Regions from separate parts of the Cupriavidus sp. 01L415 genome, predicted to be linked through region 2. Evidence: predicted binding sites of a transcription regulator. Region 2 holds the regulator's gene; the other holds the start of a gene.
The links. Region 2 encodes FliA, which starts transcription of late flagellar genes. Its sites were predicted from a motif close to CTAAAGTTTNNNNNNNNNNNGCCGNTA; they were not measured.
Positions count from the first base shown of each region.

Region 1: the regulator FliA is predicted to act here: its motif matches at 2,021-2,047, upstream of AC1DOX_RS05060 (DUF342 domain-containing protein).

Region 1 covers NZ_JBFTSP010000001.1:1,093,478-1,096,883, forward strand. The annotation lists gene AC1DOX_RS05060 (DUF342 domain-containing protein) at 292-1,905, opposite strand; gene AC1DOX_RS05065 (class I SAM-dependent methyltransferase) at 2,168-2,998, shown strand; gene AC1DOX_RS05070 (DUF1415 domain-containing protein) at 3,081-3,406, opposite strand, start outside.
Region 2 covers NZ_JBFTSP010000017.1:82,133-85,538, reverse strand. The annotation lists gene AC1DOX_RS21475 (NADP-dependent isocitrate dehydrogenase) at 1-167, shown strand, start outside; gene AC1DOX_RS21470 (DUF1428 domain-containing protein) at 448-801, shown strand; gene AC1DOX_RS21465 (flagellar protein FlhE) at 988-1,440, opposite strand; gene AC1DOX_RS21460 (RNA polymerase sigma factor FliA) at 1,440-2,156, opposite strand; gene AC1DOX_RS21455 (MinD/ParA family ATP-binding protein) at 2,263-3,066, opposite strand; gene flhF (flagellar biosynthesis GTPase FlhF) at 3,079-3,406, opposite strand, start outside.

The DNA of each region.
Region 1 (3,406 bases), on a different contig from region 2:
TCTTCTCCCCTTTCTTGTTGTTTGTGGCGGGGGATTCAGCAAACTGCATGCCAGGCGAATCCTGCAACCGCGTTCAAACGGGGCGAACGCCAGGTCGGCGCCAGCAGAGGCTTGTGCCATCGGGAAAAGCGGGTGGTCGGCGGGCGCTTCTCAAACGCGAGCGACGCCAGCCATCACTCGTTCCGGGGCACGACGCATGACGTAACGTGTCACACGGCCCATCGCGCGGGTCACATTTCGTGTCACCCCGCCACGCCCAATGGCCTCGCCAAATGCGGGACTCAGCGGGACTCAGGTGACCGTGATCCGGTCTTCCACCACGCGCACCTGGCCGCCGGACTTGTCCTCCATGACCTTCAGGACCTTGTGACCCACCTGAAGCGTCACGCCGCCGTGGATGCGACGGCTGACGGCAATCACGGCCTCGTTGGACGGCTTGATCTGCTCCGCCAGCCTGGCGATCTCGGCATCGAGCTCGAACAGGTCGCGGTTGATCTTGTACATGGTGGCGCGCGCCTTCTCGCGGATATCGCCCACCGCACGCTCGGGATTCTTGGCGAAGAACGCCACCAGCTGCTGCAGCTTGGCCTGTTCCTCCAGCACCTTGCGGCGACGCCCCTCCACCTCGGCCTTCTGCTCGTCGGCAAACGGATTCAGCCCGACCTGCACGGTCGTGGCACTGCCGGCCGGCGCGCCCAGGATCGCCGTATTGACCGCCAGCAGCGCGCGTGTACGTCCCCCGCTGATGCTGCCCTGCCCCGTGGGGGTGCCGACGACCACGCGCTCACCGGCGGAGACATCGCTCTGGCGGATGCCGGATTCGACGATCACCTCGGTGGCCGCCTCCACCACGGCATTCTGGATGTAGCGCGCGTGTACGGCACCCTTGGTGCGTACGCTCGCGATGTCATTGGGATCGCCACCATGCGCGGTCTCGGCCTTGCCGATGATGCCGCCCTTGACGATGACGTCGCCACCGGCTTCCACGCGCGCCGCCTCGATGGTGCCGCTGACGACCACGTCCCCGGTCACGCGCACGGTCATGCCGGTGCGAATGTCGCCGGAAACCCGCAGCGAACCGTCGAAATTGACGTTGCCGGAATGGAGGTCGACGGCTTCCACATCCACCACCGGGCTCACGATCACGCCATTGGGCATCACGCGAGGCGATCCGGCGATCACGGCCAGCAGCAGGTTCGGGTTGTTGGGATCGACGGCCACCCCGGTCAGGTCGGCGGCATACGGCGTGTCTACCATCACCTCCGCCGGAATCGCCTTGCCCAGCACGTCCATGCCGTCCTTGCCCTGCTTTGCCGGCGTGCGGCGCATGAGGGCAGTACCCGGATTGACCAGCAGCAGGCTCCCGAGATCGCGCAGGTCCACGCGGTCGTCCTCGTTCTCCACCTGCACGGGCTTGCGCGGCTGCACCAGGCTGTCGAACCGCGCAGCTTCGCCCGGCACGGCTGCCATGCCGCGCGCAATCTCGCGGCCTTCACAGCTACCCGCTTCCAGCGCCACGCCGATGGCCGCCATGTCGAGCAACGCCACGACGTTCATCGATGCGGCGGCGGCGGCGATATCTTCCACCGCGATCGGCCGCCCGCCTTCCGGCGGCATCAGCGTCAACAGCAACGACAGCTTGTCGGCGGTGATTTCCAGCTCGAAAGCGCCGTCCAGGATGCTGCCGATCACGGCATCCACATCCCGGTCGGTCAGCTGGCATTGGGTGAGAAAGGCGATGACGGCCGCCTGATCGAGCCGCGCCCCCCGCCACCCGTGCTCCTCCAGGCGCGCCTCAAGCGCGGCACGGTCCGGCGGCAGACGCCCCGTCTCCGGCGAAAAGCACGCCCGTACCTGATCTCCCGGCTGGCTGAGCTCCAGGCGTAATCCCGCGTCGGCTGTCATGTGTCCCCGCTTCTGTTCCTGCACGTGCCGGCTGTCGATCTGGGCCTGCGCCCGAGGCTCTTCCGCAAGAACCCGTCGACTTTGCCGCCAACTCTGCTTGTCTTCGATCTTTCATCATCGGCGCGGACGAGGTGAACTTGAGCCCACAAAAGGAGGGTTGCGGAAAATGTGACGACTCTGACTGACCGAGCGCGGCACGGACGGCGCGCGGGAATTCGGTAAACTGTCGGCCTTCGCTTTCCCCGCCGCAGGCTTCTCCCCCATGTCCAACACGCACGAAATCCGTCCCGGTCAGTCCATCGAGCTGCTCAAGGCGCTCCACATCCTGACGCGCGACGGCAAGATGAACCAGGACAGCCGCCGCAAGCTCAAGCAGGTCTACCACCTGTTCCAGTTCATCGAGCCGCTGCTACGCGAGGTGAAAGATGCGCGGGGCACCCTGTCGCTGGTGGATCATGGCGCGGGCAAGTCATATCTGGGCTTTATCCTCTATGACCTGTTTTTCAAGGACCTGAAGGACGATTCGCACATCTACGGCATCGAGACGCGCGAGGAACTGGTCACCAGCTCGACGACGCTGGCGAAGCATCTGGGTTTCGAAGGGATGTCGTTCCTGAACCTGTCCGTGGCGGACTCGATCACCTCCGCGGCGCTGCCGGCAACGGTGGATGTGGTCACTGCGCTGCACGCCTGCAATACGGCGACCGACGATGCCATCCGCTTTGCGCTGGCCAAGCAGGCGCGCCACATCGTGCTGGTGCCGTGCTGCCAGGCCGAGGTGGCCAGCGTGCTGCGCAGGAACAAGGGCAAGCTGCTGGCGGGCAACCCGCTGACGGAGATCTGGCGCCACCCGCTCCACACGCGCGAGTTCGGCAGCCAGGTGACCAATGTGCTGCGCTGCCTGCAACTCGAGGCGCACGGCTATCAGGTCAGCGTGACCGAACTGGTGGGCTGGGAACATTCGATGAAGAACGAACTGATCATCGCCCAGTACAAGGACCTGCCGCGCCGCCGCCCCACCGAGCGCCTGCAGAACGTACTGGAAACGCTGGGGTTGGAAGAAATGCAGGAGCGATTCTTCACGACACCCTGACTTTCCGCGCCCCGACCTCCCCCTCCATCACACCACGCCGCAAGGATGTTCCGCCTTCCGGCGCGGCCGTCCCCGGTGGCGTTCAGGATTTGTCGTCCGACTTCCCCGCCATCCACTCGCGCCAGCCGTCATGGCCCAGCCGCCGCATGTTGGCCTGGTTGCGCTCGTAGATATCCGCTGCATCCGGAAAGGCCTCGGCAGCGCGCGCGATGCTGTCTTCGCGCAGCAAGTGCAGGATCGGAAACGGTGCGCGGTTGGTGTAGTTCTCGATGTCGTCCGGCCCGGTGCCTTCGAACTGGTAGTCCGGATGGAAGCTCGCGATCTGCAGCGTTCCCTGCAGGCGCAGGCTGCGCAGCAGGCGATCCGCGAAATACAGGAGGTCGTTGTAAGCCATGAAATCCTGCAGCG
Region 2 (3,406 bases):
CCAAGACGCTGACCGACAAGGAAAAGACCATCGTCGGCGAACTGTCGGATGTGCAAGGCAAGCCCGTTGACATCGGCGGCTACTACATGCCGGACGTCGCCAAGCTGGAAGCGGTGATGCGTCCGAGCAAGACGCTGAACGAGGCGCTGGAATCCGTGAAGGGCTAAGGCAGCAACATCCATCCGCCCCGCCACCCCGGTGGCGGATGGCGCAGGATGGCAGGACGGCCGGAGTCACGCACTGTGCGTGGCGCCGGCCGTTTTGTTTTGGGGGGCAGCAATGCCGTGGACGCCACTCGCCCGCCGGCCCCGCGTGCCGCATCCGTCATGCGGGAGCGCGATGCACTATGGTAGGTAGACGCGTGCAGCGCGCCGGCCTCCATGTGTCGCGCTGTCATCTGTCATGCCATCTCAGGGTGGCCAGACTCGATCGACGGGAGCTCCGCAAATGGCTTATATCGATGGATTCGTTATCGCAGTGCCCACGGCCAACCGGGAAACCTACCGCCAGTTCGCCCTGAAGGCATCGGTGGTATTCAAGGAACATGGCGCACTGAAGGTGGTGGAGTGCTGGGGCGACGACGTGCCCGAAGGCAAGGTCACATCGTTCACCATGGCGGTGCAACGCAAGGATGACGAAGCCGTGGTGTTCGCGTGGATCCTCTGGCCCTCGCGCGAAACGCGCGATGCCGGCATGAAGGCGGTGATGGCCGACCCACGGGTGAAGGAAGGCATGGACCCGATGCCATTCGACGGACAACGGATGATCTTCGGCGGTTTCGAAGTCATCGTCGACGCTTAGAGGTCGCTTCAAAACGATCCTGGCGTCGTTGCGCGGCCTTGCCGTACCACTTGTACTGTCTGCGGCCGCGCGTCTAGCCAGGACCGCTTCGCTTCGTTTTGAAGCAACCTCCTGGGGCCGGGGCGCTTCGCTGCCCTGGTGAAGCGCGGCGTTGTCGGGCGCGCTTATCGCGCCCTTGCAACGCACCTACCGGTAGCTCACCGTCACTTCATTGCTCCGCCCCTGCAGCGTGGGCGTCATGCCGCCCTGCCCCTGTACGCGGAACGCGAACACAAAGCCCTTGGTGGCGTCGTCGCCCATGAAGGCGTCGGTTTTTCCTTCGGCCCCGGACAACAGCACGCAGCGATCCGCGTTGCACAGATACGCCTGCAGGTCGATCGGCGGCGTGCGCGTGAAGCTGTAGCGCCAGCGCACCGACGTGATCAGGCCTTCCGATTGCTGCACCGTACCGGCTGGCAGGATCGGCGGCGACACCGCCCGCTGGCCACGGTTCACGATCATCGGCCCCGCTGTGGACGAGGTCCACGCGTGGCGAGAGCCGCCGGTCTCCAGCGTGGTCCGGGTCAAACCCTGCGCACCCGCCAGGGCCGGCACGCACCCACACGCCGCGGCCGCCGCCATTGCCAGGACCGCCCGCATCACAGCAATCCGCGCAGTTGGTTGCGCAGACGGGTAATGGCCTGGCTGCGGATCTGGCAGACGCGCGATTCGGTCACTTCCAGCACCGCGCCGATTTCCCGCAAGTTCAGCTCCTGGTCGTAGCACAGCGACAGCACCAGCTTTTCCCGCTCCGGCAGCTTGTCGATGGCGCGGATCAGCGCTTCACGCATGCCCGATTCCATCAGCACCGTGAGCGGATTGGCATCCTCGGTCGCGCCGAGATGGCGATCCAGGAAATCCTCCTCGCCGGACCGCTCGAAGTCCTCGTAGTGCAGCAGCTGGCAGCCGTACACCTCGTTGAGCAGCTCCTGGTATTCGTCGAGCGGCATCTCAAGCTCTTTGGCCACCTCCGAATCGATCGGCGTGCGCCCGAGCTTCTGCTCCAGGCCGCGCTGCGTGCGTTCGATCTTGCGCGTGAACTGGCGCAGGCTGCGGGACTGCCAGTCGTTGGCGCGCACCTCGTCCAGCATCGCGCCGCGGATGCGTTGGCTCGCGTAGGTCTCGAACCGCGCGCCGTGGTTGTCTTCATAGCGCTTGGCGGCGTCCAGCAGGCCGATCATACCGGCCTGGATCAGGTCGTCGATCTGGACGCTGGCCGGCAGCTTGGCCGCCAGCTGCAACGCAATCCGTCGCACCAGCGATGCGTGTGACTTGACCACGTCTGCCTGTTCGAGCTTTCCCTGAATCGTGTACATGGTGGAATTCTCGGTGAATGCTTTGTTTCGGGGCCAGTGCCGGCAATGCGATGCCGGCTGACTGGCTGGCTGAGTGTCTGGGTCTTGTCGACTTCTTGTTCTTGGCTTATGCAGGAACGGCCACGGCCGCCCCCAGGGGTTGCGCGTCTTCCCGCAACGGCCATGCGCCGATGCTGCTGGCAACATGGCGCAGCGCGCCGGTGGCCGCGGCGGCCGGATACGCCTCCACGACGCAGCGGCCCAGCTGCAATGCCCGCATCACCAGCGGATCGATCGGCAGATAACCAACCAGCCCCGCCTCCACGCCCAGGTACTGGCTCGCCGTGCGGGCCAGGTTGCGCGCGAGCGCCGTCACCGTCGCCTCCGTGGCCGCCATATTGACGATCAGCTGAAAGTGCCGGCAGGCAAACTGGTGATGCAACCGCTTGATGCAGGCATACGCCGCCGTGATCGATGCCGCCTCCGGCCGCATCACGATCACGATGTTGTGCGCCGTGCCCGCCATCGGCGACAGCGCGCCCTCGGCGTCCGCGCGCGCGTCGATCAGCACGGTGCGCATGCCGGGCAGCGACTGGCCATCGAGCTTCGCGCTGGCCGGCACGTTGCCCGACGGCAGCACCGCGACGCCGCTGGCCGGCCGCGTACCCAGTGCGGCTTCCATCGGCATGCGCCCGGCGAGCACATCGGCCAGCGTCGCGGTTGGCGTCGCGCCGGCCAGCCGCGTGGCGCGGGCGCCGTGGCGGTCTTCGTCCGCCAGCAGCACGCGTTCGCCTTGCAGCGCCAACGCGTTGGCCAGCCCCAGCGCCACCGTGGTGGCACCGGCGCCGGGGTCGCTGCCCACCACGGCGATACGCCGGGTGACGCGCGGGGCCAGCATGCGGCGCAGGCTTTCGGCCTGATCGGAGCCCATCAGGTTCAAGGCTTACTCTCCTGCCGATGCCATTTGCGGCATCGCGTCGAACGCTGCCATCGCGTGCATCGCCGCTTCCGGCGCATCGGTGGCATCGATCGCGTGGTCGAGGATCGCGGCGGGCTCGACGGTGCGGCCCGGATAGTTCTCCAGCACGTCCAGCAGCGCCAGCAGGCGGCCCATGCCTTCATTGAGCACGGCGCCCGGCACCGGCGCATTCACGCGGGCCGAAGCGCGCCCGGCCAGGCGCGACAGGAATGCGGAGGCCGTCGGCGTCGGTGTGTGTTGCAGCCGCAGCGCGGTCAGGCCGAGTTGCGCCGACACCAGGGTGCCGCTCACG